One region of the Clostridium fermenticellae genome, then DNA from elsewhere that is predicted to be linked to it. Evidence: riboswitches for the same ligand, from Rfam matches in the RefSeq annotation. Region 1 holds a riboswitch; each other region holds the start of a gene.
What was found. A riboswitch is a leader RNA that binds a small molecule or an ion and turns the genes downstream of it on or off. The one in region 1 is predicted to bind thiamine pyrophosphate.
Positions count from the first base shown of each region.

Region 2: it holds a riboswitch for thiamine pyrophosphate, as region 1 does, so the genes downstream of both, thiC (phosphomethylpyrimidine synthase ThiC) here and thiD (bifunctional hydroxymethylpyrimidine kinase/phosphomethylpyrimidine kinase) in region 1, are expected to answer to the same signal.
Region 3: it holds a riboswitch for thiamine pyrophosphate, as region 1 does, so the genes downstream of both, D4Z93_RS07345 (ABC transporter permease) here and thiD (bifunctional hydroxymethylpyrimidine kinase/phosphomethylpyrimidine kinase) in region 1, are expected to answer to the same signal.
Region 4: it holds a riboswitch for thiamine pyrophosphate, as region 1 does, so the genes downstream of both, D4Z93_RS11890 (sulfide-dependent adenosine diphosphate thiazole synthase) here and thiD (bifunctional hydroxymethylpyrimidine kinase/phosphomethylpyrimidine kinase) in region 1, are expected to answer to the same signal.

Region 1 covers NZ_CP032416.1:2,401,559-2,409,472, reverse strand. Annotated here, with positions in the region: gene D4Z93_RS11200 (sensor domain-containing diguanylate cyclase) at 67-1,125, shown strand; gene addA (helicase-exonuclease AddAB subunit AddA) at 1,176-4,892, shown strand; TPP riboswitch at 4,927-5,025, shown strand; gene thiD (bifunctional hydroxymethylpyrimidine kinase/phosphomethylpyrimidine kinase) at 5,091-5,891, shown strand; gene thiM (hydroxyethylthiazole kinase) at 6,070-6,882, shown strand; gene thiE (thiamine phosphate synthase) at 6,873-7,481, shown strand; gene D4Z93_RS11175 (amino acid ABC transporter substrate-binding protein) at 7,699-7,914, shown strand, end outside.
Region 2 covers NZ_CP032416.1:1,057,276-1,065,189, reverse strand. Annotated here, with positions in the region: gene D4Z93_RS05115 (methyl-accepting chemotaxis protein) at 91-2,112, opposite strand; gene thiC (phosphomethylpyrimidine synthase ThiC) at 2,328-3,641, opposite strand; TPP riboswitch at 3,726-3,833, opposite strand; gene D4Z93_RS05105 (metal ABC transporter permease) at 3,897-4,739, opposite strand; gene D4Z93_RS05100 (metal ABC transporter ATP-binding protein) at 4,732-5,409, opposite strand; gene D4Z93_RS05095 (metal ABC transporter substrate-binding protein) at 5,510-6,430, shown strand; gene D4Z93_RS05090 (hypothetical protein) at 6,785-7,914, opposite strand, start outside.
Region 3 covers NZ_CP032416.1:1,562,153-1,570,066, forward strand. Annotated here, with positions in the region: gene D4Z93_RS07330 (hypothetical protein) at 13-336, opposite strand; gene D4Z93_RS07335 (ABC transporter ATP-binding protein) at 757-1,485, opposite strand; gene D4Z93_RS07340 (ABC transporter substrate-binding protein) at 1,506-2,522, opposite strand; gene D4Z93_RS07345 (ABC transporter permease) at 2,572-3,357, opposite strand; TPP riboswitch at 3,446-3,554, opposite strand; gene D4Z93_RS07350 (heavy-metal-associated domain-containing protein) at 3,634-3,849, opposite strand; gene D4Z93_RS07355 (heavy metal translocating P-type ATPase) at 3,876-6,326, opposite strand; gene D4Z93_RS07360 (metal-sensing transcriptional repressor) at 6,342-6,608, opposite strand; gene D4Z93_RS07365 (amino acid permease) at 6,778-7,914, opposite strand, start outside.
Region 4 covers NZ_CP032416.1:2,575,243-2,583,156, forward strand. Annotated here, with positions in the region: gene D4Z93_RS11880 (methyl-accepting chemotaxis protein) at 1-202, shown strand, start outside; gene D4Z93_RS11885 (aldo/keto reductase) at 433-1,440, opposite strand; TPP riboswitch at 1,740-1,849, shown strand; gene D4Z93_RS11890 (sulfide-dependent adenosine diphosphate thiazole synthase) at 1,908-2,693, shown strand; gene D4Z93_RS11895 (pyridoxal phosphate-dependent aminotransferase) at 2,801-3,985, opposite strand; gene D4Z93_RS11900 (manganese catalase family protein) at 4,162-4,761, opposite strand; gene D4Z93_RS11905 (spore coat protein CotJB) at 4,779-5,048, opposite strand; gene D4Z93_RS11910 (spore coat associated protein CotJA) at 5,041-5,295, opposite strand; gene D4Z93_RS11915 (4Fe-4S binding protein) at 5,576-6,436, shown strand; gene D4Z93_RS11920 (heavy metal translocating P-type ATPase) at 6,487-7,914, opposite strand, start outside.

The sequences.
Region 1 (7,914 bases):
AATAAATGGTGAATAGTAATATTTTATACTAGTCTAGTTTTAGGTAAATATGTTAAGGAGATATATATGTCGTCATTAGAGGATAAATATAATAAATTAAAGAAGGATTATGAAAGCTATCAAAGAGTAGCTGAAGAAACTATGCAAAAGCAAAGTTCTAAGATAATAGAATTGGATGAAAAGGTCAATATGTTATCTTTAATAATGAAAATAAGTGAGTATATAAATAAATTTTTAGGAAGTGATCAATTAGTATTTACTATAAACGATATAATGATAGGAATACTAGGTGTTACATATTCTAGTGTTTATTTATTAAAAGACGATAAATTAGAATTAATGGTTTCCAATCTTGACAAGACTAAACATCATTTTATGATTAAAGAATTTAATGAAAATCAGGACAAATTGGAGGTATTATTAATTAACTCGCAAGATGATATCTCTAGAGACGAGAATATGCAAATACATTCATGTATTTGCATGCCAATATATTTAAATGATGTTATTCTAGGAGCTATAGTGGTGGAGCATAATATGTATAATTATTTGACAGAAGAACATATCAGGCTTTTAAAAGCATTAAGTAATCATTTAGCCATCTGTCTTGAAAATAATAAACTATATAATCAGACTAAGAGAAGTTCAGAAAGAGATTTTTTAACAATGCTTTATAACAGAAACTATTTTTTTTCTGTTATAAATAAAAAAATTTCAGATGGTGAAAGAAATTTTTCAATCATTATGATAGATGTAGATGATTTTAAAAAGTGTAATGATACCTATGGTCATCAGTTTGGTGATTTGGTTTTAAAGAATATATGCGAAATTATAAGCAATAATATTAGAAAAGATGATATAATTGCAAGATATGGCGGAGAAGAAATAATAATATATATGAATAATGTTAAAAATATGGAAAGCGTTTATAACAGAATGGAGTCTATACGAAAAGATATAGAGAATACAGTAGTAAACTTTAAAGGTATAAGTTATAAAATAACGATATCTATAGGTATAGCTGTTGTCAAGGATGATGATAAGAATTTACACCAAATAATAGAAAGAGCAGACATGAATTTGTACAAAGCTAAGAATTTAGGTAAAAATGTAGTAGTATATTAAATGAATTGAGGAGTTTATATTATAGTAGTAAAATTAGATTGGGTGATTTTATGAGTACGAATTGGACGTATGAGCAAAAACAAGCTATTTATACTAAAAACTGCAATTTATTAGTTGCTGCAGGAGCGGGTGCGGGTAAAACTGCGGTGCTTGTCAAAAGAATAATAGAAAAAATAACCGATTCTGATAATGGAATTGATATAGATAAATTATTAGTTGTTACATTTACAAATGCAGCTGCATCGGAAATGAAAGAAAGGATAGGAGATGCAATATCAAAAGAACTCGAGGAAAAACCAGAATCTAAAAATCTTCAGAAACAACTCATACTTTTGAATAAAGCAAATATAATGACTATACATTCGTTTTGCCTAAAAATTATAAGGGAAAACTTTCATGTAGTAGATTTAGATCCTAATTTTAGAGTATGTGATGATACAGAGGCTGTCCTTCTTAAACAAGAGGCGTTGGATGATGTTATGGAAGATATGTATGATAGTGACGATCCAGAACTTTTGAAGCTTTTAGAATGTTATGGAAGAAAAAATGATTTTAATGTTCAAAACCTAATTTTAGACCTGCACAGATTTTCTACAAGTAATCCATATCCTAAAAAATGGCTTGTAGAAATGGCAGAAGAGTTTAATGTAGACCCAAACTTTGATTTTGGTAAATCCAAATGGGCAGAGATGCTTGTTAAATATGTAAATGTTGAAATAACAGCATGTCTTCATAACCTGGAAAAGGCTTTAACCATAGTTAAGAATGCAAGTGGGATCAGTTACTATATAGACCCTCTTGAACATGACATTTATAATATGAAGCTTATATTGTCCTGTGAAAATTGGGATTCTATGAACAGTGTATTTAAAACTGTTAACTTTGATAAGCTCCCCGCTAAAAAAAATAAGGATGCTGATAAAGAGGCAAAGGAAAAAGCAAAGGGAATAAGGGATAATGTCAAGAAAAAGGTTTTAGCTATAATATCTGATATATTTGTAGAGAATAAGAATATATCGAAGGATATAAAACATGTGTATTTTGTATTAAAATCGTTAGTTGATGTTGTTATAGCATTTGATGATAGATTTAGCATTAAAAAGAGGGAAAGAGGAGTCATAGACTTTAATGATATAGAACATTTTTGCCTTGAAATACTCACAGAGACTCACGATAACAAAATACTTCCATCTAAAGTGGCACTTGGATATAGGGATGATTTTGACGAGATACTTATAGATGAGTATCAGGACAGCAATGAAGTTCAGGAAGTTATAATGAATTCAATATCAAAAAAGGACCCTTTTCCCAATATGTTTATGGTTGGCGATGTAAAGCAGAGTATATATAAATTTAGAAAGGCAAAACCAGAATTATTTCTTCATAAATATAATACATATTCTGAAGAAAAAAATAGTTTGAACAGAAAAATAAAACTCTTTAAAAACTTTAGAAGCAGGAAGGAAATAATAGATGGTGTTAACTATGTGTTTAATCAAATAATGTCTAGAAGGGTTGGAGAAATTGATTATGATGAATCTGAATTTTTAGAATGTGCTGCTAGCTTTGAAAAGACAGATAATGACATGCCAATAGAGTTAGATCTGATAGATAAAAGTGAATCAAAAAATGATGCTGACCTTATTATAGATGACGGTGATGAAGAGAATCCAGATAATATACAGATAGAAGCAAGATTGGTAGCAAAAAAAATAAATGAACTTGTAAATGGAGACAGCAGCTTTTTAATTTATGATAAAACTATAGATGCTTATAGAAAGGTAGAATATAGGGATATTGTTATACTTTTAAGAGCAACTTCAAATTGGGCTTCGGTTTATGTTCAAGAGTTAATGGAAAAAGGAATACCCGTATTTGCAGATACAGCTATTGGATATTTTGATTCCTCGGAGATAAAAACTATCATGTGTATGCTTAAAATAGTAGATAATCCGATGCAGGATATACCTCTTTTAGCTGTATTAAGGTCTCCAATAGAGTCATTTGAACCAGAAGAATTAATAGATATAAGGATGGTAAATAAAGATATAAATTTCTACAGTGCAATGAAACTAATAGATCAGTATTTTGAGGATGATGCATGCGAAGAAGATAAGATTGTAGATTATACCCTGGATCATATAAGTTTAAAATTAAAAAACAAAGTGTCTGCATTTTTAAATAGACTTGATGTTTGGAGAGATAAATCCATGAATATGGATTTGAATAACTTTATATGGTATTTGTACACTGATACAGGTTACTATGGTTTTGTAGGTGCTATGCCGGGCGGAAGCCAAAGGCAGGCTAACTTAAGAATGTTGTTTGACAAAGCTGTTCAATATGAGAACACTAGTTATAAGGGTCTGTTTAATTTTATAAATTTTATAGATAAAGTTAAAAATAGCAGTGGAGATATGGGAAGTGCAAAGATTCTTGGAGAAAATGAGAATGTGGTAAAGATCATGAGTATACATAAGAGTAAAGGACTTGAATTTCCTATTGTAATACTCTCTGGAACAGGTAAAAACTTTAATTTAATGGATGCTAATAAGAGTATATTATTTCACAGTGATCTTGGATTTGGAGCAGATTTTATTGATGCAGAGAGAAGAATAAGTTATCCTACACTTCAAAAACAGATAATAAAGAGAAAAATAAAATTAGAGACATTATCTGAAGAGATGAGAATACTTTATGTGGCATTAACTAGAGCAAAGGAAAAGCTTATTTTAACGGGCATGGTAAATAATATAGAAAAAACTTGTCACAGATGGTGCGAGTGTACAGAAGTTAAAGAGGAAAAAATACCTGAATATTATACAATAAGTGCAAGAAGTTATCTTGACTGGATAGGAGGAGCACTTTCAAGGCATAAAGATGGAAAGCTTATAAGACGACTCGGACAAATTAATGTATCAAAGTATGTTATAGAAGATAATTCTAAGTGGACGATAAATTTGTATGACAAATCTATTTTTAGAAAGAAGATTTATGATGATTCTGAAAATGATGTACTAAAATATATAAATGATATAAACTTAGATTCCAATATTAGCGAGTTTGGAGACGAGGTATCAAGAAGACTTAATTGGAAATATAAATATAGAGATGCACAAAATATAAGTGCCAAAATGTCAATATCAGAACTTAAAAGAAAATTTTTATTATCACAGGATGGTGATAGTGAAGTTATATTTAAAAATACTTCATTAAATACTCCAAAGTTTTTAAAGGAGACTAAGAATATATCAGGTGCAGAAAGAGGTACAATTGTGCACCTAGTTCTTCAGAAACTTGACTTAAAAAATGTACTTAGATCGCAGGACATAGCTCATCAGATTGAGGGCCTAATAACAAAAAATTTTATAACACAAGAAGAAGCTAAATGTGTTGATGTACAGAAGATATTAAGGCTTTTTACATCTAAGCTTGGCAAGAGAATGCTTAATTCAAATAATGTCTATAGAGAGAAACAATTTATCATAAATTTAAGTAGTAGTGAGATATATGAAGATTTGCCAAAGAAATTATATGAAGATGAAAAAATATTAGTTCAAGGTATAATAGATTGTTATTTTGAAGAGGATGATGAACTTGTTGTAATTGATTATAAAACAGACTATATAGAGGATATAGGGGATATTAAGCGAAAATATGAGTTCCAACTTAAGTATTATGCGAAGGCTTTAGAATTAATTACAGGTAAGAAGGTTAAGAATAAGTATTTATATTTGCTTTATAATAATACGGCTGTTGAAATTTAGGATATATATGTATATAATAATAGTATATTAATAATAACGTTTGTGGGGGTGCCGCTTGAGGCTGAGAGGAGTTTCCAACCCTTTGAACCTGATCCAGTTAATATTGGCGTAGGGAAGCAAAAATTAAGAATTTTATGCATTGCTTTTCAGCAGTGCATTTTTATTTTGAGGCAAAACTTTGTAAAAGGGGTGTATAAATTGAAAAAAGTACTAACGATTGCTGGCTCTGATAGCTGTGGTGGTGCTGGAATACAGGCAGATTTAAAAACAATGAGTGCACTTGGTGTTTATGGAATGAGTGTTATAACAGCAATAACTGCACAAAATACAGTTGGAGTTAAAAAATCAATGGATGTAGATAGTGATATGATTGAAGCACAGATTAAGGCTATATTTGATGATATAAAGGTTGATGCAGTAAAAATAGGTATGGTGTCAAACAGTAACAGTATAGAAGTTATAAAAAAATTACTGATAAAATACAAAGCATCAAATATAGTGCTTGACCCTGTCATGGTATCTAAAAGCGGATATCACTTGCTTAAAGTAAAGGCAGAGGAGTCTTTGAAACAACTTGTTGAAATTGCAGATTTAGTCACACCTAATATACCTGAAGCAGAGGTTTTAGCAAAGATGAAGATAAAGAATGAAGACGATATGAAAGAAGCAGCCAAAAGAATAGAGGCCTTAGGGGCAAAAAATGTGCTGGTTAAAGGTGGACACAGGCTTAATGATGCAAATGATATATTGCTGACCGGGAATTATTTTATAAAGGTAAAAGGAAAGAGAATAGATACAAAAAATACACATGGAACCGGCTGTACGTTGTCATCTGCAATAGCTTCATTTTTAAGTCGTGGTTTAAGTATATCGGAGGCAGTTAGGTTTTCTAAAGAGTACATAACTAAAGCAATTGAAAATTCTTTTTCAATCGGAAATGGAGTTGGTCCTGTTGGACATTTTGTAGAATTATATAAATCTGCAGGTATAAAATTTTAATTACAAAATTTATAGGGTTTATAAATGAAAAGTTAATCCATCCCCCGGGAGATACTGTCAAAATCCGGTACTATAAATGCTTTTAGTAATTCTAAAGCCCGGTATTTTGAAAATCCCGGCCTATGCATAAGTTAAGCTTGAACTTGTAAATTCTATATATAAATTAGGGGGTAATAAGATGTATAATGATGAGATTATGAATAAAGTTTCAAGGGTGTTAACTGAAATAAGAAAGAAGGTTCCTCTTGTTGATTGTATTACTAATGGTGTAACGATAAATGACTGTGCAAATATATTGCTTGCATTTGGAGGATCACCGGCAATGTGTGAAGCGTATGATGAGGTTTTTGATTTTGTAAAGATATCATCGGCACTATATATAAATCTTGGAACACTCAGTAAAGAGCAGGAGACAGCTGATGTCCTTGCAAGTATTTCTGCAAAAATAAATGATGTACCAGTTGTACTAGATCCAGTAGCATGTGGAGCAATACCTAGAAGATTTTCAGTTATAAATAGAATTTCTGAAGTTGGACGTATAGATGTTATAAAGGGAAATGTTGGAGAAATAAAATTCTTAGCAGGAGTGGATTCAAATGTAAGAGGAGTTGATTCGCTGGATGATGGGGAAGGTGTACTAGAAGCCTGCATTAATGTTGCCAATAAATATAAGTGTGTGGTTGCTGCTACCGGAAAGAAGGATTATATTACAGATGGAGTGAAAATTGCTATTATAAAAAATGGTGTTGAAATGTTTACTAAAATAACTGGAGCAGGATGCATGCTTGGAGCGCTTTGTGGTGCTGCAGCTGGAGCTTATGAAGATAAATTTTTATCTACTACTGCAGCAATACTGTCAATGAATCTGGCAGGTGAAGCGGCTTATGAGGAAGCTAAACTTCCTGGAAGTTTTAGAGTTAAATTGATGGATTGTATTTACAGTTTAACCGAAAAAAGATTGAAAGAAGAAGGGAAAATTGAATGGAAGTAGATTATAGATTATATCTTGTAACAGACAGGGACTATTTAGATGATGTTGAATTAAAAGATGCAGTTGAGCAGGCTATTCTAGGTGGTACAACATTGGTACAGGTAAGGGAAAAGCATGCATCTACTAGAGAATTTTATAAGATAGCACTTCAGGTGAAATCAATTACTGACTATTATAATGTACCTATAATAATAAATGATAGAATAGATGTTGCAAAAGCTGTTGATGCAGATGGTGTACACATAGGTCAAAGTGATATGCCACTTAAAATAGCAAGGAAAATGCTTGGACATGATAAGATTATAGGAGTTTCAGCGGGTAATATAAAGGAAGCTTTAGAAGCGCAAAAAGGTGGAGCAGATTATGTTGGACTTGGGGCCGCATTTTATACGGGAACTAAAAAAGATATAGATAAACCTATAGGGATAGATGGTTTAAAAAAGATATGTGATGAAATAACTATTCCTTCTGTTGCAATTGGTGGTGTAAATGAAACAAATTATAAAGATGTATTAAAATCAGGAGTTACAGGTATATCTGTAGTATCAGCAATACTTGGCAAAAAGGATTTCAAGAGAGCTGCCCAAAACTTATTATAAAAATATAAAAAGTTTATGTTAAAATTCACCTTTCTAATCTACATAAGGTTTATAAATCCCGGTCTGCGCATAAGTTAAGCTTGGAATTTTACAAACCCTATATAGGTTAAAAAAGTGAATTTTTATATTTAATAAATTATCTCATACTACTTTACAAATTTAGTATGCTAAAGTATAATAGTATCTATAATAAATCTGTAATTTAGGGGGATAAAAAATGAAAAAAAAATTTATACTTGTAACGTTGACTTTATTTATTTTTAGTATATTATTTGCAGGTTGTACTACGACTAATCAATCTAAAGATGCTTCATGGGATGATATTAAACAAAAAGGACAATTTGTAGTAGGATTGGATGATAGTTTTCCTCCAATGGGATTTAAGGATGACAAAGGTCAGATTGTGGGATTTGATATAGATCTTGCGAAAGAA
Region 2 (7,914 bases), 1.3 Mb from region 1:
AAATCTAAAATAATACAATAAATTATTTAATTGTAAAAAAAATAGAACTTTTAGTTCTTAATATGAACTAAAAGTTCTAAGATAAATTATTTAAATCTTAAATCTGGATATTTTTTGCTCAAGTTCATTTACAACTTTCTTTAAATCACCAGAAAATTTTGCAACATTTTCAGAAGATGCAAACATTTCTTCCGATGATGCTGCTATTTCTTCAGAAGATGCAGATGTCTCCTCGGACACTGCGGTTACTGATTCAATTTTCCCGGAAATACTATCTTTTGATTCATTAGTAACTTTTATAGATCTATATGCATCATCAACAAGTGGCTTTATTTTATCTATAGACTCTGACATTTCATCAAATGATTTCATTGTGCTATCCACTATTGAAGACTGATCTTGAACTACACCTTTAACTTTACTTGAAGTTGAGATTACATTTTTTGTTTCATTACTTATAGATTGAATAAGTTCCTGTATCTCAGCTGTTGATTGCTGGGATTGCTCTGCTAAAGTTCTAACTTCTTCAGCTACAACTGAAAAACCTCTTCCGGCTTCTCCTGCTCGTGACGCCTCTATTGCAGCATTTAGCGCCAAAAGATTGGTTTGTTCTGATATATCATTTATTACCTCAGTAATACCTCCAACTTTAGAAACACTTTTATCAAGATTATTTATTTTCTTAACTACTTCCTCAAATGAATCCTTTACATCAGTAATTGATTTCAAAAGTATATTTATTTCTTTTTTGCCATTGTCCGCCTTATCTTTTGTAATATTAGATGTTTCTTCCACATGAGAAAGCTTATCAAATATATTTTGAATTTCTTCTCCCAGTCTCTCCATGCTTTCTGATATAGAAACCAAATCCTCAGATTGCTTTGTAGTTCCCTCCGCAACTTCCTGGACAGCTCCTGAAACTTCATTTGCAGCACTTGTCATATGTTCCGCATTAGTATTCAAATCATTTGACATAACTTGGACCTTTTCAGAGTTTTCTTTTATAGAAGCTATGGTATCCTTTAAGCCATTACCCATGTTCTTAAAGCTGCGTGCTAAAACACCAATTTCATCTTCGCTTTTTATGTCTATTTCATTATTTAAATCTCCATCCTCTATTTTTTTGGCAAAAATAACTAATTCATCTAAAGGAGAAGTTATGCTCTTTGATACCTTGGTAAGCATAAATACAGCTATAAGAAATGCTGCAAGAGCTAAAACAATAATAAGTATTGTAATCATACGTACTGTTTTATTTACATTCTCCATAGACATGCCAAGATCAACTGCACCTATAGTTTTACCATTTTTAGAGACAGGAACCAAAACATCATATACTGGTATCTTATTTTCATATTTATATTGAGAAGAATACGTCTTTCCGTGAGCAGCCGCAGTTTTACTGCCAATATCATTTACAGTGATGCCTACTCTAGTTTTATCACTATGAGCCTTTATTTTTAAATCACTGCCTATAAATGCTGCATATACAACACTCTTATCCTTAACCAAAGATTGCATAAAATTTTGCATTTCTAGATTAGATGTCAACTTTTGGACAGCATTTGCTAAAATTCCTATCTGAACTATACCTCCATTATCCAGGCGCATACTTCCATACTTATAATAATCATTTGATAGTGTACTTTTTCTTATATCCTCCATAGAGAAATTCTTTTCTCCCTTCAGAACCCTATATGCATCCGTTTTACTATCGTACACATAACCCACATTTGTTGGCAAATTTGTATATATAGTTTTTCCAGATGGATCAGCAATATTTATTTCATTAACTTCAAACTGTTTAGAAAGTAAAGTCAAATAATCATCATTTGCCTTGTCCATATTAGCATTTAAAAAGCTACTTAAAGTCTTTACTCTAGTATCTATAGATCCATTTAATTCATCTATAGAACTATTATTTCTCTCTATTTCACTCGAAACATGATCTGCCATCACCAGTCCATCTGTCTCCATCTGCAGCAATATTTTACTTTTCACTTCATATATAGACATACACGCTATTAGGGCTACTACAACAAAAATTATAATTATCGGTATTCTTAAGATCTTAAATTTCACAGACTTCTTTAATATTGCATTGTTTCTCATATAAATTCCTCCTTAAGTAACTCATATTAAAATATTACAATTCAATTATCGTAGATAATACCATATTTATTAATATATCTTTAAGATTAACCTTTTTAGTTATAATAATCATATAAAATATCAACTTATTGCTATTTAACACAAATACCGACAAAAAAAGAAGAACTGCTGATATTATTCAGCAGTTCTTTTAATAAATTTTATAACTTCAAAATTTAATTATCATCTCTTAATATATTTATATTTTTACCCTCCATAACTTTATTCATATTCCTAACAGCGCACATTTTTCCACACATTGTACAAGTTTTTTCGTCTTCCGGTCTAGAGCTCTCTCTATACATTCTAGCCTTATCTGGATCTATTGCAAATTCAAACATTTTATTCCAGTCAAGTTCTCTTCTTGCTTTAGCCATACTATTATCTATATCTCTAGCTCCATTGACACCTTTTGCAATATCTGCTGCATGTGCTGCTATTTTAGTTGCTATAATGCCTTCCTTCATGTCATCTAAATCTGGTAGTCTTAAATGCTCTGCCGGTGTTACATAACATAAAAAATCAGCCCCGTAGGTTGCTGCAATTGCTCCGCCAATTGCACTAGTTATATGATCGTAGCCTGGTGCTATATCAGTCACAATAGGTCCTAGAACATAAAATGGTGCATCATGACATAACTTTTTTTCCATCATCATATTAGCTTCTATTTCATTTAAAGCCATATGCCCTGGTCCTTCTATCATTACCTGTACATTTCTTTTCCAGGCTCTCTTCGCAAGTTCTCCCAGTGTCATAAGTTCTTTAATTTGACTTGCATCCGTTGAATCATTCAAACATCCAGGTCTGCATGCATCTCCAAGACTTATTGTAACATCGTACTTTTCACATATATCAAGAACCTTATCAAAATATTCATAAAATGGATTTTCTTTATTATTTAGTTTCATCCATGCATAAAGAAGACTTCCTCCTCTGGATACAAAATTCATGAGTCTTGGATTTCTATTAAATACTTCTGCTGTTTCTCTATTTATACCTGCATGTATAGTCATAAAATCAACACCATCTTTTGCATGCGTCTCTATAACTCCCAAAAGTTCCTCAGCTGATATATCCTTTAATTCCTTATCATAAAAACCAACAGCATCATACATAGGTACAGTGCCTATCATAGCTGGTGACATACCTATAAGCCTTGTCCTAAATTCTTTGGTTTTTCCAAAACAGCTTAAATCCATTATAGCCTCTGCCTTCATATCTATTGCTTTTTTCACCTTATCAAGTTCTAAATCAATATTACAGCAATCTTTTGAAATACCTAAGTTTACATTTATTTTTGTTTTTAATCTCTTTCCAACTCCCTCTGCACTTAAATTTTTGTGATTTTTATTAGCTGGAACAACAACCTTTCCCTCTGCAATAAGTTTCATAAGTTCATTAACATCCATATTCTCTTTTTCTGCCACTGTCTTAATTTCATCTGTAATTATCCCTTTTCTTGCTGCATCCATTTGTGTCGTATAATCCATTTTAATACATCTCCTTTTTTGCATAAAAAAATAGAGAAACATGTAATGCTTCCCTATCTAAACTTTTTATACAACTCTATATTTAAAGTTATGTAAAGTTTTTCCTACGTTGGCATTACCCAAATCAGGTAGTACGGGTCTAAGATTCTATCTCACTCTCAGCCTATAATACAGGCTCCCCAAAACAATACTATTATTTAACTAATTAATATCACATATTCATGTATATGTCAATAATCATCAGACTTAAATTCTTTAATTATTCTCTTTTATAATATTTTTACTCGATAATTTATAGGAATAGTTGACAAATGCTATCTTTTTAATTGACATCACTAAAGTCAGCATAATAACGGATGACAATGCAATCAAACCTCCTGGCGCACAGCCAATATAATATGAAGAAAATAGACCTATTAAAACATCCACAACACTAAATAGTATTGAAGATACAAGAGTAATTTTAAATCCTCTTTTAAGTTGCAGTGCAGTTGCTACTGGCAGTGCAATCATTGAACTCAAAACAAGAACTCCAACTATTCTTATTGAAACAGAAACTGTAGCAGCAACCAATATTAAAAATATATAATTTACAAGTTTAACCCTGATTCCAGATATTGTTGCTGCTTCTTCATCAAAAGCAATGAAGACAAGTTGATTATACAGGAAAAACATCAATATATATGATATTATACTAAGTATTAAAACCGTATATAAATCTTCCTTAGTTACTGTAAGGATACTTCCAAATATAAATGAATCAACATTTGTATGAAGTTCTCCAGAACTCATTATCGTAATTGCAATTCCTACACCTAATGACATCACTATGACAAGTATAAGTTCTGCATACTTTTTAAAATAATTCCTCAAAAATTCAATTAAAACTCCACATATTGAAGTAAACAAAAATGCAACAGCAATAGGATTTTTTTGTGCCAAAAGTCCTACCGCAACTCCAGCAAGTGAAGTATGCGAAAGAGTATCTCCTATCATGGAATATCTTCTAAGCACTAAAAATATACCTATACAGGGGCATAAAATAGAAATTAGGATTGCTATTGCAAAAGCATTTCGCATGAATGTATAATCAAACATAAAATTTATTACCTCCATTGGCTTCCACGTATTCATTAATGTACGTTTCTGGTTTGCACATATGTCCATTACCATTTGCAATGTGATATATAAGAGATGAATTTGAAATCGCTGCCTTAAGGTTGTGTTCTATTGATATGACCGTTATACCTGTATCTCTGTTTAAACTTTTAATCAATGAATAAATCTCTCTTTGGCTTTTTATATCAACACCAGTAGACGGCTCATCTAAAATAAGCAAATGAGGATTTCCCATTAATGCTCTTGCTATAAATACTTTTTGACATTGTCCTCCTGATAAATTGCCTATTAATGAATTTTTAAATTTTAACATACTCACTCTATCCAGGCTCTTTTCAACTATTTTTTTATCCTTTATTTTTAATATTTTTCTATAACAATCAAGCATTTCATAAACTGTAATTGGAAAATCAGAGTTTAAAAAATCAGATTTTTGTGCTACATATCCGACATTCTTAGCATCATTAACTATAGTGCCACTTGTAGGCGATAATATATTAAGTATTAATTTTATCAATGTTGATTTTCCACAACCATTTTCGCCCAATATAGAAACATATTCTCCATCTTTTATAGTAAGATTAATATTATTTAATATATATGGCGCAAGATTATTATAAGAAAAATATAAATTATTGATCTTAAGCATGTATATGTCCTCCTATTATTTATTGACAAATTCAATTCACATAATATATTATATATGTAAATGCAAATGATTTGCAACATAAATTTTTAGGAGTGATAATATGTTGAAGACAAAAAAAGTGCTTGCCATATTTATAACTGCAACTATAATATTATTTTTTACTGGATGTGGTAATAATATACATAAAGATACTGTAAAGAATTCAAATTCAAAAATAAGAGTTGTAGTTACATTTAACGCTCTTCGTGAATTTGCCTATGCTATTGGTAAAGATAAAATAGATATAGAAACCTTAGTACCAGAAGGAACAGAACCTCATGATTTTGAACCCAAAGTAAAGGATATGAGAAATATAAGTGATTCAAAAGTCTTCATATATAATGGTTTTGGAATGGAAAACTGGGTAGATAAAACCCTTGAATCAATAGACAATAAAAATTTGATTGTTACCAATGCCTCAAAAGGAATAACTCCTATAAAAAATGGTGATTCTAATGAAATAAAGGAGCATGGTCAATATGATCCTCATATATGGCTTAGTCTAAAAAACGCTAAAATTGAATCAAAAAATATAAGAGATGCACTTGTTAAGGCAGATCCCTTAAATAAATCTTACTATGAGAAAAATTTCAATGATTTTTCTAAGAAAATAGATGCACTATATAATTCTTACAATGAGAAATTAAAATCAGTTCCAAATAAAAGTTTTGTTACAGGGCATGCTGCATTTGCATATCTCTGCAGAGATTACGGATTAGAACAAAGAAGTATAGAAGATGTATTTGCATCTGAAGAGCCAAGTGCAAAACAACTAAAGTTACTTACTGATTACTGCAGAAAAAATAAAATTAAAACTATATTTGTTGAAGAAATGGTAAGCCCCAAAATATCTGAAACTCTGGCATCAGAAGTCAATGCAAAAGTTAAAAAAATATACACAATTGAAAGCAAAGAGGACAATAAAGATTATTTACAATCTATGGCTTCAAATTTAGATTTAATTTACAACAGTTTAAAGTAATTGCCGGCAAAAAATTACCGGCAATTACTCAGTTTATATTTATATAGGGTTTGTAATTCTAAGCTTAACTTATGCGTAGACCGGGATTTCTAAAATTTAGGCACATTAAAAAATTTTGTAGTAAGTGTTAGTGAAGCGTTCTTAAAAATCTTAGTGGATTTTATATGTTTGAGCCTGCGAGTTTATAAAATCTGCTTAGATTTTTATGAACGCAAGCTTACACTTACTAGAAATTTTTTACGTGACGTATTTTGGAAATCCCGGCCGGAGCATAAGTTAAGCTTTCAGTTATAAACCCTATAAATTTCTAAATCGACATATTAATTTACTTTAATGAAAAGTACCTCCACAAAGTTAATCCCTGGTTATTGGAAATCCTCCTTTAAAATATTCTTTCGGATATAATAAATCCTTTATTTTTTCTCTGCTGCACTTTCCATTCTCCATAAATATATTTGGTATTCCCTCCAAGGATACACGTACATTTTCTATATCAAATATATCACAGACATTTTCTATACACTCAGATACTTCTTTATTTGTACTGCACTTTAGATAATCTGATATCTTATCTCCGGTAATCCATCCACATTCTGAATAGTCTTTATCATAATTTAGAACAGTACATTTTAATCTTCTCTTATCATTTCCAGCTATAGACGACATAAAAAAAGTTTTCACCATTATATCATCTATCGGAAGACTATACCCTGCAAATACTATATGTTTTGCATTTTTCATCAAAAGGCCAACTTCTGTTTTAACCTCCTCAAGTGGTGCAATACTTTGCTTTTTAGCCATTGTTTGCATTATAAGCGGCATATCAGACGGATATGTTATTTGTCCACAATAAGGACATTCTATTGCCCCATGTCTGCTTTTCAATTCCTTCTCGCTTCTATATTTCCAGTTTTTCTGCAATTCATCTACTATAGATGGTCCAAAAACTTCAGTAGATAACCTACACCAACTTCCACCAAAAGTAGTTATATATTTACCACATTCCGGGCATACTCTTGAATCAAAAATTCCATGTGGAAATAATATCTTCCCAATACGTATAATTCTAGATGGATATTCATAATCATTTATTCTTTTACATTGAGGTTCTCCAACAGTATACCATATCTCATTATTAATACTGTCTATTTTCTTTCCAGCTATCTGTGTACCAAAATCATCAAATAATCTTAATTTTAATCCACAATTCAAAAATACCGACTTATCATTAAATTCTTTATGTGCATTAAAAATATTCCACATTATTATTGGATCCCAATTAAAAGATATAATTGCATATGAATATAAATAAAACCTTCTGCTTGTTCTTACATATCCTCTCTTATCAAATTCAAATGCCTCTTCTTTCATAAGGTCTGTAAGTGTCCTTGAAAATTCATAATATGGTGTAAGTTCATCTTTATTCATATATCCAGGCTCAAACTGTATACTTAATCTTTCTAATTCCTCAATAAGTAAAATAA
Region 3 (7,914 bases), 840 kb from region 1:
TGAATGTTAGATTTAAAAACTTGCACCTTTTATGGCAAAGCTAGGATTTCTAAATGGCAATTTTACTTTTTCATATATAATAGCATCATCCTCAAGTTTTATACTTTTAGGAACAAATATTTTGACATTCTTATATTCACAAATATTATAGTTATCTTCATAATCCTCATAATAATTTTTTATTTCACTTTCATACATTACTTTTACATCGATTTTCTTAAAGTTAGCTTCTGTTCTACAACAATCACATTTTATATCATCGATCTGACATTTTACGAAAAAACATAAATTCTGACCTTTTACATAATCCAGAGCCTTATTATCTATTTTTAACATTTTACACCGCCTATACTTTCATAACTATATATATTTATAGTATTTATAAATAAAAGCTTAAGTTATACGTAAGCTGACATTTCCAAAATGTAGGCACATTAAAAAATTTTTTAGCAAGTCTTAGTGAAGTATTTTTGAAAATCTTAGTAGATTTTATATGTTTGAGCCTGCGAGTTTATAAAATCTGCTTAGATTTTTATAAATACGAACTTAGACTTACTAGAAATTTTTTAGGTGACGAATTTTGGAAGTAGCAGCTGGAGTATAACTTAAGCCTGGAATTACAAACCCTATATTTTAGCTCTTTTCAATTTTTGCTCTGCTGCCATCTCCACTAAATGAAGGTACAACCATAAGTTTAGCCGGAATTCTATCTCTAATATCATTCACTAATAAATTGTAATGATATCCTTTTTTAGGCTACAATAAATTATATATCCTTCTTTTTATACTCAGAAATTCATCTGAGGTTATAATATCCTTCGTCTTATCCTCAGGTAAATCGACATATATTGAACTCTTTATACTGGCCGGCTTATCTGAAAGTATATAAATCCTATTTGAAAGATATATAGCTTCTTCTATATCATGCGTTATAAACAATATTGTTATATTTAAATCCTTTATAATCTTTAAAAGCCAGTTCTGCATTTTTGTCCTTGTTATAGCATCCAAAGCTCCAAACGGTTCATCTAACAACATAATATTATCCGAAGCCATATAGGTTCTAAGAAAAGCTGCCCTCTGTCTCATTCCTCCAGACAATTTTGATGGATACTTATATTCATATCCCTTTAACCCATACATATCAAAATATTTTAACACTTTATTTCTGGCACAAACTTTACTCTCCCCTTTTATATAAAGCGGCATTGCAACATTGTCTATTACCTTCTTCCACGGAAGAAGCAAATCCTTTTGATGCATATAACTTATATCTCCATCAACATAAACATCACCACTGTCCGGATTTAGTATACCTGAAATTATATTTAATATGGTACTTTTTCCACTCCCACTAGGTCCAATAAGACTTACGAATTCTCCTTCAGTAACCTCAAAACTTATGTTGTCTATTATTTTATATCCATCGAAGGATTTTGACACATCTTTAAGCACAACTTTTTTTAAAATACTGGATTTATTCAAGAATTATATCTCCTTTACTACTATTTGGATGGAAGAAAATCATTTGTAAATGCATCTTCCGCTTTCAAATTCTTTTTTATAAGATTTTTACTCATAAGAAATTTAGTATAGTTATTCCAAACAGAAGACTTCATTTCTCCCCATCTTGGGGCATCATCAATATACTTTGTGTTCATATACTTTTGGCTCTCTACTGCAAGCTTTTTATCTATCTCAGGTGCATTTTTTACTAATATGTCAGCTGCATCCTCAGGATTATCAATGGAATATTTATATCCTCTCTGTGTTGCTTTTAAAAACTTTTTAACTAATTCCGGTTTATTCTTAAGAGTATTATTATTTGTAATAAGTATAGGTGTATAATAATCCAGATCAGGATTTAATTTTCTAAGTTCTATAAAATTGAGCGGTATATTTTTAACTTTAGCTTCTATACCTGTCCATCCTTCATATATCCATGCAAAATCTATATTTTTTTTCGTAGCTGCAAAAAAATCTTGAGTACCAATATCTACAATTTTAAGTTTATTAAAATCGGCCCCTCCATTCTGCATAACAGACTGAACTACAGCTTTTTCCGAAGGTGAACCCCATCCACCGTATGTTTTTCCTTCAAAATCCTTTACAGTACTTATATTTTTATCCTTAGGTGACGCAAATCCAGATGTATTATGCTGAACTAAAGCTGCTACAGCTTTTATTGGAAGAGGATTATCTGAAGTTTTTGCATAAGTTACATCTTCTTGATAGCTTACTCCAAAATCTCCTTTACCGGCAGCTATTAAATTACCAACAGCTCCATCGGAAGGTTGAATTATCTGAACATCCAATCCTTCATCTTTATAATATCCCTTATCCTTAGCTACATAAAGTCCAGTATGATTTGTATTTGGTGTCCAGTCAAGTATTACCTTTACCTTTGTCAGAGGTTTACTATCTTTTTCCTTTGATGTTTCATTTCCAGAAGAACACCCAATAAGCAGTATACCTATAAGTGCAGTTGATGTTAAAATTTTAAATATTTTTCTCTTATACATGTTTAAATCGTGCTGGGTTAATTTCCCAACGTCCCCCTTTCATATTACACTATTTGTTAATATTCTCTCTGTCTTTCCTTTGCCACGGCATAAATATGTATTGAAGTACATACATAAATAAGAACAATAGCATACTTAAAATCACTACAACTAATATAGCTGAAAATATTTGATCAAGTGCATATGCATTTTTTGCTCTTACCATAAATATTCCAAGACCTTTCTCTCCTCCAAGCCATTCTCCAACTATAGCTCCCATTATGCTGTATGTTGCTGCTATTCTAAGTCCTGAAAAAAATGAACCCAGGCACCCAGGAAATTTTACATACCTAAATTTCTGAAATTTAGATGCATTCATCGTGTCCATAAGATTCAGCATATCTACATCAGCACTTTCAAGTCCATCTACAAGACTTATCACAATTGGGAAAAAACATACTAAAACAACTACAATGACTTTAGGGAGTATGCCAAACCCAAACCATATTATAAATATCGGGGCAAGTGCTATAGTAGGTATTGTTTGCGATATAACAAGTATTGGATAAATACAGGCCTTTACAATTTTTATATTATCCATAAGCAGTGCAATTATTACTGAAAATACTATAGAAATTAAAAAACCAATAATTGCTTCTTCCAGGGTAACATAAATATGAGGAATAAGTATAGGAAAGATTTCAAATAAAGTTATTGCCACATCCTTAGGCGATGGAAGAATATATTTAGGTATTCCTCCTTTATCTACAAGTATTTGCCATAAGAATATAAGCATAACCTGAAAAACAATAGCTGAAATCCTGTAAATCGATTTACCATAATTATTACATTTCATACAATTACACATCCTACATGAGTTATTAAGCATACAAAAACCTCTCTTCAAAAATAGAAGAGAGGTCTTTATACTAAACAAATTTATTTGATTACTTACTGTAATTCCCTCCGTTGGCATTATCCAATTCAGGTTTTACGGGTCGAAACCTACCAGTTTCCTCTCAAACAGTGTTTCTGCCTCCCCAACAATATATGATTTTAAAAATATCAACATAAATTAGTATATCATTTATAAAATAAATGTGTCAAATTATTAAAATATTCTTACTAAGGCCTATATGTTTTCTATCTTAACTACATCATATCCTGCATCCTCAACAGCAGCTTTTATAGCACTATCTTCAATTTCATCTTTAAAATCTACAACTGCATTTTTATCATCCAAACTTACTTTTACTTTTTTAACTCCATCTAATTCTTTAAGAGCCTCCTCAACATGAGCAACACAGTGTTTGCAGCTCATTCCTTCAATAAATACTTTCTTTTTCATAATATATTCTCCTCTCAATATTTATATTAAATTAAAGGTTTGAAACCTTTCAATCTTAAAGCATTTGTCAAAACTGATACCGAACTTAAACTCATTGCTAAAGCTGAAATCATTGGATTTAAGAGTGGACCACCAAATATATAAAGCACTCCCATCGCAACTGGTATGCCAAGAGTATTATATCCAAACGCCCACGCAAGATTTTCCTTTATATTCTTTATTGTTTTTCTGCTCAATTCTATAGCTGTAACTACATCCATTAAATCACCACGCATAAGAACTATATCTGCTGATTCAATAGCAATGTCTGTTCCAGAGCCTATTGCAATTCCTATATCTGCCTGAGCCAGTGCTGGAGCATCATTTATTCCATCACCAACCATAGCCACTTTCCTGTCTTCACTTTGAAGCATCTTTACTTCCTCTGCTTTATCTCCCGGCAATACCTCTGCAATTATCCTGTCAATTCCAACCTGTTTCCCTATTGCACCAGCTGTTCTTTCATTATCACCAGTTATCATTACTACTTCAATTCCCATCGAATGTAATTTTTCTACACATCTCTTACTATTTTGTTTAACTGTATCAGCTACAGCTATTACTCCAAGAATTTTTCCATTTTCAGATACATACATAGGTGTTTTTCCTTCTCCAGATAATTTTTCTGAAACTATATTGAGCTTCTCTAAATTAATACCATTCTTATCCATCAATTTTTTATTGCCAAGAAGTATTTTTTTACTATCGATAAAAACTTCTATACCATACCCTGTAATAGCTTTAAAAGACTCTATCTTTTCTAATTCTATTCGAAGAAAATTTGCATTCTCAACAATAGCTTCTCCTAACGGATGTTCTGAACCAGCTTCAGCTGATGCGGCCAACTTTAAAATATAGTCTTTATCAACACCAGTTACTGTTACAATATCTGTAACTTTAGGTTTTCCCTCAGTAATTGTTCCTGTTTTATCAAATACAATTGTTTTTACTTTATGGGTAGCTTCAAGTGCAGTACCGCTCTTTATAAGAACTCCATATTCTGCTCCTTTTCCTGTTCCAACCATTATAGCTGTCGGCGTTGCAAGTCCTAGTGCACATGGACATGCTATAACAAGTACTGAAATAAATATTGTAAGACAAAATACCAGATCTTGTCCGTTTATATACCATAAAATTGCACCAATAAGTGCCAGTGACATGACAACTGGAACAAAGTATCCAGACACAATATCTGCAAGTTTAGCTATAGGTGCCTTCGATCCCTGAGCTTCTTCTACCAGCTTTACAATTTGAGATAAAACAGTATCTCCTCCAATTTTGGTAGCTTTAAATTTAATCATCCCATTTTTATTTATACTTGCACCAATTACATTATCTGATACCTGCTTTTCAACTGGTATACTCTCACCTGTTATCATTGATTCATCTATAGATGTTGATCCTTCTATTATTTTGCCATCTACAGGTATCTTTTCACCTGGTTTTACTATGATTATGTCGTTGACCTCAACCTCATCAACCAGGATATTTATTTCTTTTCCATCTCTTTCAACAAGCGCCTTTTTAGGAACTAAATTCATGAGTTTCTTTATAGCTTCTGAGGTTTTCCCTTTTGCAACAGATTCAAGATATTTTCCAAGAGTAATAAGCGTCAATATAACTCCTGCAGATTCAAAATACATATCATAGGCATGACTGCCTGACATAATCTTATATACTGCAAACAAACTATATAAAAAAGCTGCTGATGCACCTATCGATATAAGTGAATCCATATTGGGACTTCCTCTAAATAATGATTTAAATCCAACAATAAAATAATGTCTTCCCTCTATTAAAATTGGAAGTACAAGTACTAATTGAATAATTGCAAATGCCTTATAATGATGCATTGGATCTATTGCAACTGGAAGCATATATCCTAATTTTTCAGCTATCATAGGTCCCATAGCTATTATTAGAAGTGGAACTGCAAATACAGCCGATATTATAAATCTATTCCACAATTTCTTCATATCCTTAAGTTTCTTTTCACTATCACTATCTATCGACGTTTCTTCATCTATAGCTTTATAACCCGCCTTATCCACAACTTTTTTAATTTTTGAAACATTTAACTTTTCTTTATCAAAGCTTATATTTAATTTCTCAGTTGCAAGATTAACATTTGCCTCTGTTACTCCCTCAAGTTTCTTAACAGCTCTTTCAACCGCTCTTGCACATGCTGCACATTCCATTCCTTCTATTTTTAATGTCCTATTTATTGTTCCAGAAACAGCTTTATATCCTGCTTTATCTACAGCCTTCTGTACGTCCTTCACATTTATCTTTGATTCATCAAAAGTTATTTTGAGTTTCTCTGTTGCCAGATTCACATTTGCAACTTCTATTCCATCAAGCTTTTTAACAGCTCTCTCAACTGCTCTCGCACAGGCCGCACATTCCATTCCCTCTATTTTCAAAGTTTTACTTGACACTTTACCACCTCCTTATTAATCTTTAAGCAGTTTAGACAATAAATTTATTATCTCATCCACTTTTTCATCTCCACTATCATGTAAGAAAGCCTGTTTAACACAATGATTTAAATGCTGCCTAAGTATTAATAAATTTGCTTTTTTAAGAAGGGATTGAGCTGCATATATTTGATTTGATACATCTATACAATATCTCCCATCTTCAAGCATTTTAATTATTCCTTCTATTTGACCTTTAGAGGTTCTTAATGCTTGAATAGCTTTTTTCTTTTCTTCATTCATACAACTCATATTGCTACCTCCTACCCCCGGTGGGGGTGTTAATCTATATAAATATAATACAACAAAAATATGAATAAAATATGAATAAAAATAAAAAAAGTATCTATTTTTTAATAAATACTTTTTTTGTCTTTATTATCTTTTACTTTTAATCATAAAAATATTAAAATTATTTCAAATCAAGTTCACTCAGGTCAACATCTTTTACATCAATAACCTTTGTTTTATGTTTAAATTTGTATCCTGCCCATAATATTAAAAACAATGGCAGACCAATATATGTTGAAATAATACCTTTCCAATCGATTTGAGATGTTCCAAAATAAGTAATTCCTTGTCCTAATATAACTACTATACATAATATTAATGCTATAATTGGACCTATAGGAAAAAATTTTGCTTTATATTTAAGTTTATTTAAATCAAGACCTTGAGCTATATAAGCTTTACGAAAACGATAATGACACATTGCTATGCCAAGCCATGCTATAAAACCTGCCAATCCTGATGCTGCAACAAGCCAGACATAAACTGTACTTTCTGCATATAATCCTGTTAAAAAACACGCACATGCAATTATAGTTGTAACTATTAATGAATTTATAGGAACACCCCTCTTATTTACTTTTGCAAGAAATTTAGGAGCCTTTCCTGACTCAGCTAATGCATATAACATTCTAGTTGATGCATACATTCCTGAATTACCCGCAGATAATATCGAAGTTAATATTACTATATTCATGATCGATGCAGCACCAGCAATACCAACCTTAGTAAATACCATAGTAAATGGACTTGTTTCAACTCCAGCTTCTGTATAAGGTACAAGTGCTCCAACTATAAAAATCGTTCCTATATAAAATATTAATATTCTCCAAAATATTGCCTTAGTTGCTTTAGGTATATTTTCACCTGGATCCTCACTTTCTCCAGCTGCAATTCCTACAAGTTCTGTTCCCTGAAAAGAAAATCCTGCTATTAAGAATATCATAAATATAGATTTTACTCCTCCAACAAAAGGTGCATCCTTAATTGTAAAATTTTTTAATCCGATTGGATTTCCGTTAAATATCCCAAAGATAGTTGCTGCACCTATCAAAATAAATATTATTACCGTAATAACTTTAATACTTGCAAACCAAAACTCCGATTCTCCATATCCTTTTACTGATAAAAAATTAAATATAACAATTATTCCTAAAAATAATGCACTCCATCTTACAGAAGGAATACTTGGAAACCAAAATCTCATAATAAGTGCAGCTGCAACCATTTCAGCCGCAACAGTAATAGCCCAATTGTACCA
Region 4 (7,914 bases), 170 kb from region 1:
GAATGATAAGAAACAATCTACATTAGCTGAAATTGAAGATATCTCATCCATATCTGAAGAAACAGCCTCGGCTTCCGAAGAAGTTACTGCATCCAGCGAAGAAATATCTGCAACTATGCAGGAATTTACAAGACATTCAGAAAAGCTTAAAACTTTAGCAGAGGAACTTAAAGATGAGATAAATCAATTTAAAATTAATTAACTTATGCGCAGACCGGGATTTCTAAAATTAAGGCACATTAAAAAATTTTGTAGTAAGTCTTAGCGAAGTGTTCTTAAAAATCTTAGTGGATTTTATATGTTTGAACAAAGTGAGTTTATAAAATCTGCTTAGATTTTTTTAAACGCAAGCTTAGACTTACTAGAAATTTTTTACGTTACGTATTTTGGAAATCCCGATCGGAGCATAAGTTAAGCTTTCAGTTACAAACCCTATAAAAAGGTTTTGTAATCTTCATAATTCTTTTTTAAAAGCTCTGGAGTATTTAATTTATACGGGCACTTGCTCATACAGTTATTACAATGAAGACACCCTTCAATCTTTTTCATTTCTTCCTGCCACTCCTTAGTAAGGTAATCATCCTTCGGTGCACGACGGAGAAGAAGACTCATTCTTGCGCAATCATTAATTTGAATTCCAGCCGGACATGGCATACAGTATCCACATCCACGGCAAAAGTCTCCGGATAATTCTTTTCTATCATGTTCAATCTGTTTTTTCATATTATCCGTAAAAATTGGTGGATTGTCATTATAAGATAAAAATTCATCAAGTTCATTTTCACGTTGAATTCCCCAAATAGGCGCAACATGATTAAACTGTGAAAGATATGCATATGCAGCAGCTGAATCTGTAATTAACCCACCGGATAGTGCCTTCATTGCGATAAATCCCATATTATTTTCCTTACACAAATTAACTATTTCTATATCTGATTCCCCTCCAAGATACGAAAAAGGAAATTGGAGTGTATCATATAGTTTTGATGATATAGCTTCTTTTGCGACAGTCATCCTATGATTCGTAATTCCTATAAATCGTATTTTACCCTGTTTCTTTGCCTCAAGCATTGCATCATAAAGTCCAGATTTATCTCCAGGCTTTGGACAAAATGATGGATTATGAAACTGATAAATATCAATATAATTCGTCTGTAAATTCTTCAAGCTTTGTTCTAAATCTTTCCAGAATTCATCAGCATTTTGTGCCGCTGTTTTAGTGCTTATAATAATCTTATCTCTTATGTAAGAAAACGCAGCTCCTATTTTTTCTTCACTATCTGAATATGCTCTTGCAGTATCAAAATAATTGATTCCATTATAAAATGCCTTTTGTAATAAATAAACAGCGTTCTTTTTTGAAATACGTTGTATCGGAAGTGCTCCAAATCCATTTTTACTTACAATTAATCCTGTTTTACCTAACTTTACTGTTTTCATACACCTACCATCTCCTCTAAAAATTAAATAATATATAATTGTTTAAATATTTCAATACTTATTCAAAATTATATTATTAAAAAGTATTTTTTACAAACCAAATATAGGAGTAGTATAAATTACCACTTGAAAGAACATACAATATATTTCTGTAATATTATTGAATTTATGTACTTATAGGACTTTTTTTGTAAATTAATTTTATAAATAAATATATTGTAAGATTAGTATTTTTGTGTTACTATAAAATATGTTAGGAATTCTTAACGTTTAACAATTATTAAAAAATGAATATTAAATATATTTTAGCGGGGAGTCCATGTTTTGGACTGAGAAAGGACTATTAAGCACCTGACCCTTATAACTTGATCGGAGTAATGTCCGCGTAGGGAAGGTTTAAAATATTTCGCACACCTTTTCCTAAGGGTGTGCTTTTAATTTATCTATAAATGAAAGGAGTTAAAAAAATGTACTTAGAAGACACCAAAATTTCAAAAGCTATTATTGATACTTACAAGGATAAACTTGAAGACATATTATATTCAGATGTAATCATCGTCGGAGGAGGTCCATCAGGTTTGGTAGCTGCAGCTTACCTTGCTGAAGCCGGAGTTAAGACAACCATTATAGAGCGTAGTCTCAGTATTGGAGGCGGCATGTGGGGAGGTGGCATGATGATGAATCAAATTGTAATTCAGGAAAGTGCCCGAAGCATTCTGGACGACTTTAACGTTAATTATAAAAAATATGAAGAAAACTATTATACAGTTGATTCTATAGAATGTGTTTCTGCGCTAACTCTAAAAGCAGTTAAAGCTGGAGCTAAAATATTAAACTTAATATCCGTAGAAGACGTAATAGAAAAGGATAATTGCATTGCAGGACTTGTAATTAACTGGGCTGCCGTTGAAAAAACAAAAATGCCTATTGATCCAATAATGATAGAATCAAAATATATACTTGATGCCACAGGTCATGATGCATCAATAGTGAATAAACTTGTAGCTAAACAAGGAAACGTTTTAAATACCGAAAACGGAAGTTTTGTGGGAGAAAAAACAATGTGGGCAGATCGTGGTGAAGATCAGGTCGTTAAAAACACTGGTGAAGTATATCCAGGACTATATGTATCCGGTATGGCTGCTAATGCCACTTTAGGCGGACAGAGAATGGGTCCGGTTTTTGGAGGTATGCTTCTTTCAGGTCAGAAAGCTGCTAAACAATTAATAGAAAAATTGCATGCAGCAAAATAAGAATTAACACAATAACCTAAGTAGGAAAAGAATAATTCCAGTTCAAAATATAGACAAACAGTTCACATTGATTTATTCAATACTGTTTGTCTATCATTATTAGAATGTTATTTATATTCCTCTGCTAATTTTTTAAACAAAGGAATTGATTTTTCAATTGTTGAAGTTTTAATACAATAAGCAGCTCTAAAATGTCCTGGGCAACCAAAATCCTTTCCCGGAACAAGCAATAAATTATATTTTTTTGCCTTTTCACAAAAAGCCTCATCGTCAGCTTCTAATGATTTGGGAAATAAGTAAAATGCCCCATCTGGTTTTACACATGAAAATCCAGCTTCAATCAAACCATTATATAATATATCTTTGTTATTTTCATATGTACTTATATCTGAAGGCAGGCCCGCACATCTCGCAACTACTTTCTGAAACAATGATGGAGCATTTACATGTGTTAAAACTCTGGCTGCACCGGCAATAGCTGCAAATATTACATCAAAATCAATGATTTCATTGGGAACCACTATATATCCAATTCTTTCACCAGGCAATGAAAAAGATTTACTGTATGAATAACATACCAAAGTATTATCATAATATTTGGGTAGATATGGTACCTCAACATTATCATACGCTATCTCACGATAAGGCTCATCAGATATCAAAAATATTGGATGATTATATTCTTTCTCTTTTTGTTTTAATATATCTGCCAACTTGATAATTGTTTTCTCTGAATAAACTGCACCACTTGGATTATTGGGAGAATTTACAATAACAGCTTTAGTATGTTCGTTGATTCTCTTATCAAATTCTGAAAAATTAATCTGAAAATCAGAAACATTCGCTTTAACAGCTACAAACTTTGACCCTGTGGATTCAACAAAACATTTATACTCAGGAAAGTAGGGAGCAAAAGCTATAAATTCATCATCTCTTTCACCTAATGCTTTAAAACATATACTTATTGATGCAGCTGCTCCGGCCGTCATAAATAAATTTTTTCCCGAAAAGTTTGTACCAAATCTCTTATTCAAACTCTTGGCTACTAACTCTCTCGATTCCGGATCTCCATAGGCTGCTGTATACCCATGTACACTACACGAATCCTCATTATTTAAAATATCAATTATAGTTTCTTTAATATACTCAGGTGCTGGAACGTTAGGATTTCCCAAACTAAAGTCATATATATTCTCTTTTCCAACTACTTTAGCCTGTTTTTCTGCATATTCAGCAATGGCTCTTATAGTCGATTTTTTACTGCCTAATTCATACATTTCTTTTGAAATCATAAAATTAACCCCCTTTTAGTTCATATACTTAATATTATAATCTCTTTTGCTGATTATTTGTCAATATTTATCCATAAATAATTATAAAAATAAATACAAAAAGAGCCTTTATGCTAACTAATTAGCAGTATAGGCTCTTAATTCAATAAAATATATAAGCAAATAAAAATGAATATTTATTTAGTAAATTTCGTTTTAGGCATAATAAATAACTTAGGTTCCTGTAAATACTCCTGAACTATTCTAAGAGCCTCTCCAAATCTCTGGTAATGAACAATTTCTCTTTCCCTCAAGAATTTCAATGGTTCTATTACATCTGGATCTTCAGCAAAATTAAGAAGATATTCATACGTTCCTCTGGCTTTTTGTTCTGCAGCCAAATCTTCAGTTAAGTCTATTATTGGATCTCCTTCTGATTGAATACAAGCCGCAGTAAATGGATCTCCAGAAGCACTTGAAGGATAAACTCCCTTTCCATGATCTGCATAATAAGCATCAAGACCTGCTTTTCTAATCTCCTCAAGGCTTGCTCCGTCTACAAGCTGATGAAACATTGCTCCAATCATCTCAAGATGTGCAAGTTCCTCTGTTCCTATATCATTTAAGGTTGCAATAGCCTGAGGTGTCAGCATCGAAAATCTCTGACTGAGATATCTTAGTGACGCTCCAAGTTCTCCATCAGGTCCGCCATATTGAGTAATAATTATTTTTGCCATTTTAGGATCAGGATTTTTTATTTTAACTGAATATTGTAACCTTTTTTCATATGACCACATATAATTCTATTCCCCCTTTAAAGCCTAAAGTTGGCTTCATATTCCCAAGGCCAGGGTTCATCCATCCACTGCCATGGGCACTCGCTATAAGCCCCGTACGCTAAAGGCCCAAAGTACTTTTCGTAATTTTGTTTTAGTCTGTTTGCCTCAACTGAAATTGAATTGTATTTTGAAATGGCATCACAATCACTCGGATGAGTATTTAAATACAAATGGAGATCTACAAGCACAAAATCCACAGCACTAATTTGTTTTAAAAGCTCTTTTTTATTTACTTTATCACTCACAGCAATCACCCCATTTATCTTTTTCAGCTTTATTCATTTGTTTGTCTTTTCCTTCATAAGGACTATAAAGTTCTAGAAATGCAGTTCCATGTTTGAGAGCCTCAATCGGGCATAGAATTGTACATAATTTTTGGTAAGGTACATATGCAGCTGCTAATCTTACATTTCTTATTGTTGTCTCTTGTGGGATACATTTATCCTGTGATGACCTTACATTCTGATTTTCTAGTTTTACACCCTTTGTCATAAATTATTGTTTCCTCCTCACTTTTTGCTTACTTAATCTTATCTTATGATTAGATATAGAGGATTGTTACTTTATACATTTAATACTCTCTTATTCTCAAGATTACTAAATAATTTAATTATCAACAAGCTCCTGACAGAATATGTACAACAATATCTGTTAAACTATAAATACTGTATGATTTATTACACCATAATATAAACAAATCATTTTATATCTAGTATACTTATATTGTATTCAAACTTATCAAAGATACATTATATAAGGAGATGTTATTATTATGGTTAATCTAAAAAGGCAAAAAGAATTAAAACTACTGGGATTTTTATTACAAAATGATAGAGAACACTTTTCGGTAAGATTTTTAAGCAAAGCAGGAAACTTTACAGTAGAGGAATTAGAAAACATAAATAAAATATCAAAAAAATATGGAAGAGGTTATTCTGGACTTACAACAAGACTACAAATTGAAGTACCATGGATTAAAGATGAAGATGTCGAAAAAGTAATTGAAGAATCTAAAGCATTGGGACTTAAACATGGAGGTACAGGTCAAAAGGTAAGACCCCTAGTTGCATGCAAAGGTAGTGTCTGTCTCCATGGCAATATAGATACACAGGAGATTTGCAGACAGCTGGATAAAAAATATTTTGGAACTAATACCCCCCACAAATGTAAAATAGGGATAGTTGGATGTGCCAATAACTGTGCTAAAGCCAATATAAATGATATTGGCGTTATGGGTAGGTGTGTTCCTCAATTAAATTCAGAAAAATGTATTGGATGTGGACTCTGCTCAAAAAACTGCAGACAAAATGCACTTAAAATAGAAAATAAAAAAATAATATATAACAAAAATTTATGTGTAAATTGTGGTGAATGTGTAAGGACATGCAAGCCAAATGCCATTACTGCCAAAGAAAAGGGTGCAGAAATATTCATTGGCGGAAGATTTGGAAGAGAAATAAGAATTGGAAATTCATTAGGAAAGATATTCAAGGAAGATCAAATTATACCTGTTGTTGACACAATAATGGACTACTATAGAAAAGTAGGTAATAAGGATGAACGAATTTCAACAGTTATGGATAGAATCGGCCAAGAAAAATTTATATCTGATATCCTGGATAAACTTAATTAAATTTTAAAGAGTGCGGTCAGAACTTCCTTGACGCACTCAACATAAACACTTTATATATTTTCAGTTTTAAGTGTCCTCATAGAATTCAAAACTGCAATTAATGTAACACCAACATCTCCAAATACTGCTTCCCACATGGTCCCAATACCGATAGCTATTAAAATTAACAAGAGAAATTTTACTCCAAGTGCAAAGAATATATTCTGCATTACTATACTTCTTGTATGTTTAGCTATTTTTATAGCTGAAGCGATTTTTGAAGGTTCATCCGTCATTATAACTACATCTGCTGCTTCAATTGCAGCATCAGAACCAACTCCACCCATTGCCACTCCTATATCAGCCCTGGCTAAAACTGGTGCATCGTTCACACCATCACCTACAAATATAAGCTTACCTTTTGGTGCCTTCTCTTTATATAACATTTCTATTCTATCAACCTTTTGGTCTGGAAGTAATTCAGCATGAACCTCATCTATTCCTACTCTTTCTCCAACCTTGTTTGCTGCTGCTTTATTATCACCTGTCAACATAACTGTTTTCTTGATGCCAACAGATTTTAACGCCTTTACCACCTTTACTGAATCTTCTTTAATTTCATCAGATATTAGTATATATCCTGCATATTCTTTATCAACAGCAATATGAACCGCCGTTCCTATAGTATCAGCTTCAGTATACCCTATACCTTCTTTATTCATAAGTTTGTAATTGCCCGCTAACACTTCTTTTCCATTAATAACAGCCTTTATTCCATATCCTGATATCTCTTCATAATTGTGTATTGAATCTTTAACTATTTCTTTTCCATATGCATTTAATATAGAAGATGCTATTGGATGATTAGAATAGGCTTCTGCAAAAGCTGCATAAGTCATAAGTTCATCATTTGACACACCATTCTGTGCCTTCACTTCTGTTACCTTAAATACACCTTTAGTAAGCGTTCCTGTTTTATCAAATACAACAATCTCTGCATTGTTCAAAGCTTCTAAATAATTTCCGCCCTTAACAAGTATTCCATTTTTTGAAGCTCCACCTATTCCTCCAAAGAAGCCAAGAGGTATAGAAACTACCAAAGCGCATGGACATGATACTACTAAAAATGCCAATGCTCTGTATATCCAGTCCGAAAAAACAGCGCCTTTAATAAATAATGGTGGTAATACAGCAAGAGCCAATGCAGAAAAAACAACAATTGGTGTATAATATCTTGCAAATTTTGTCACAAAGCTTTCAGTTGGAGCTTTTTTACTATTCGCATTTTGAACCAAGTCTAATATCTTCGCAATTGTGGAATCACTAAATTCTTTTTCCACTTCAATTGTCAGGAGACCATTTTTATTGATGGTTCCACCAAGGACGCTGTCTCCTGTATGAACTTCTCTAGGAACTGATTCACCAGTTAGTGCAGATGTATCAAGCATTGAATCTCCATTAATGACCTTACCATCTAAAGGGACTTTTTCACCTGGTTT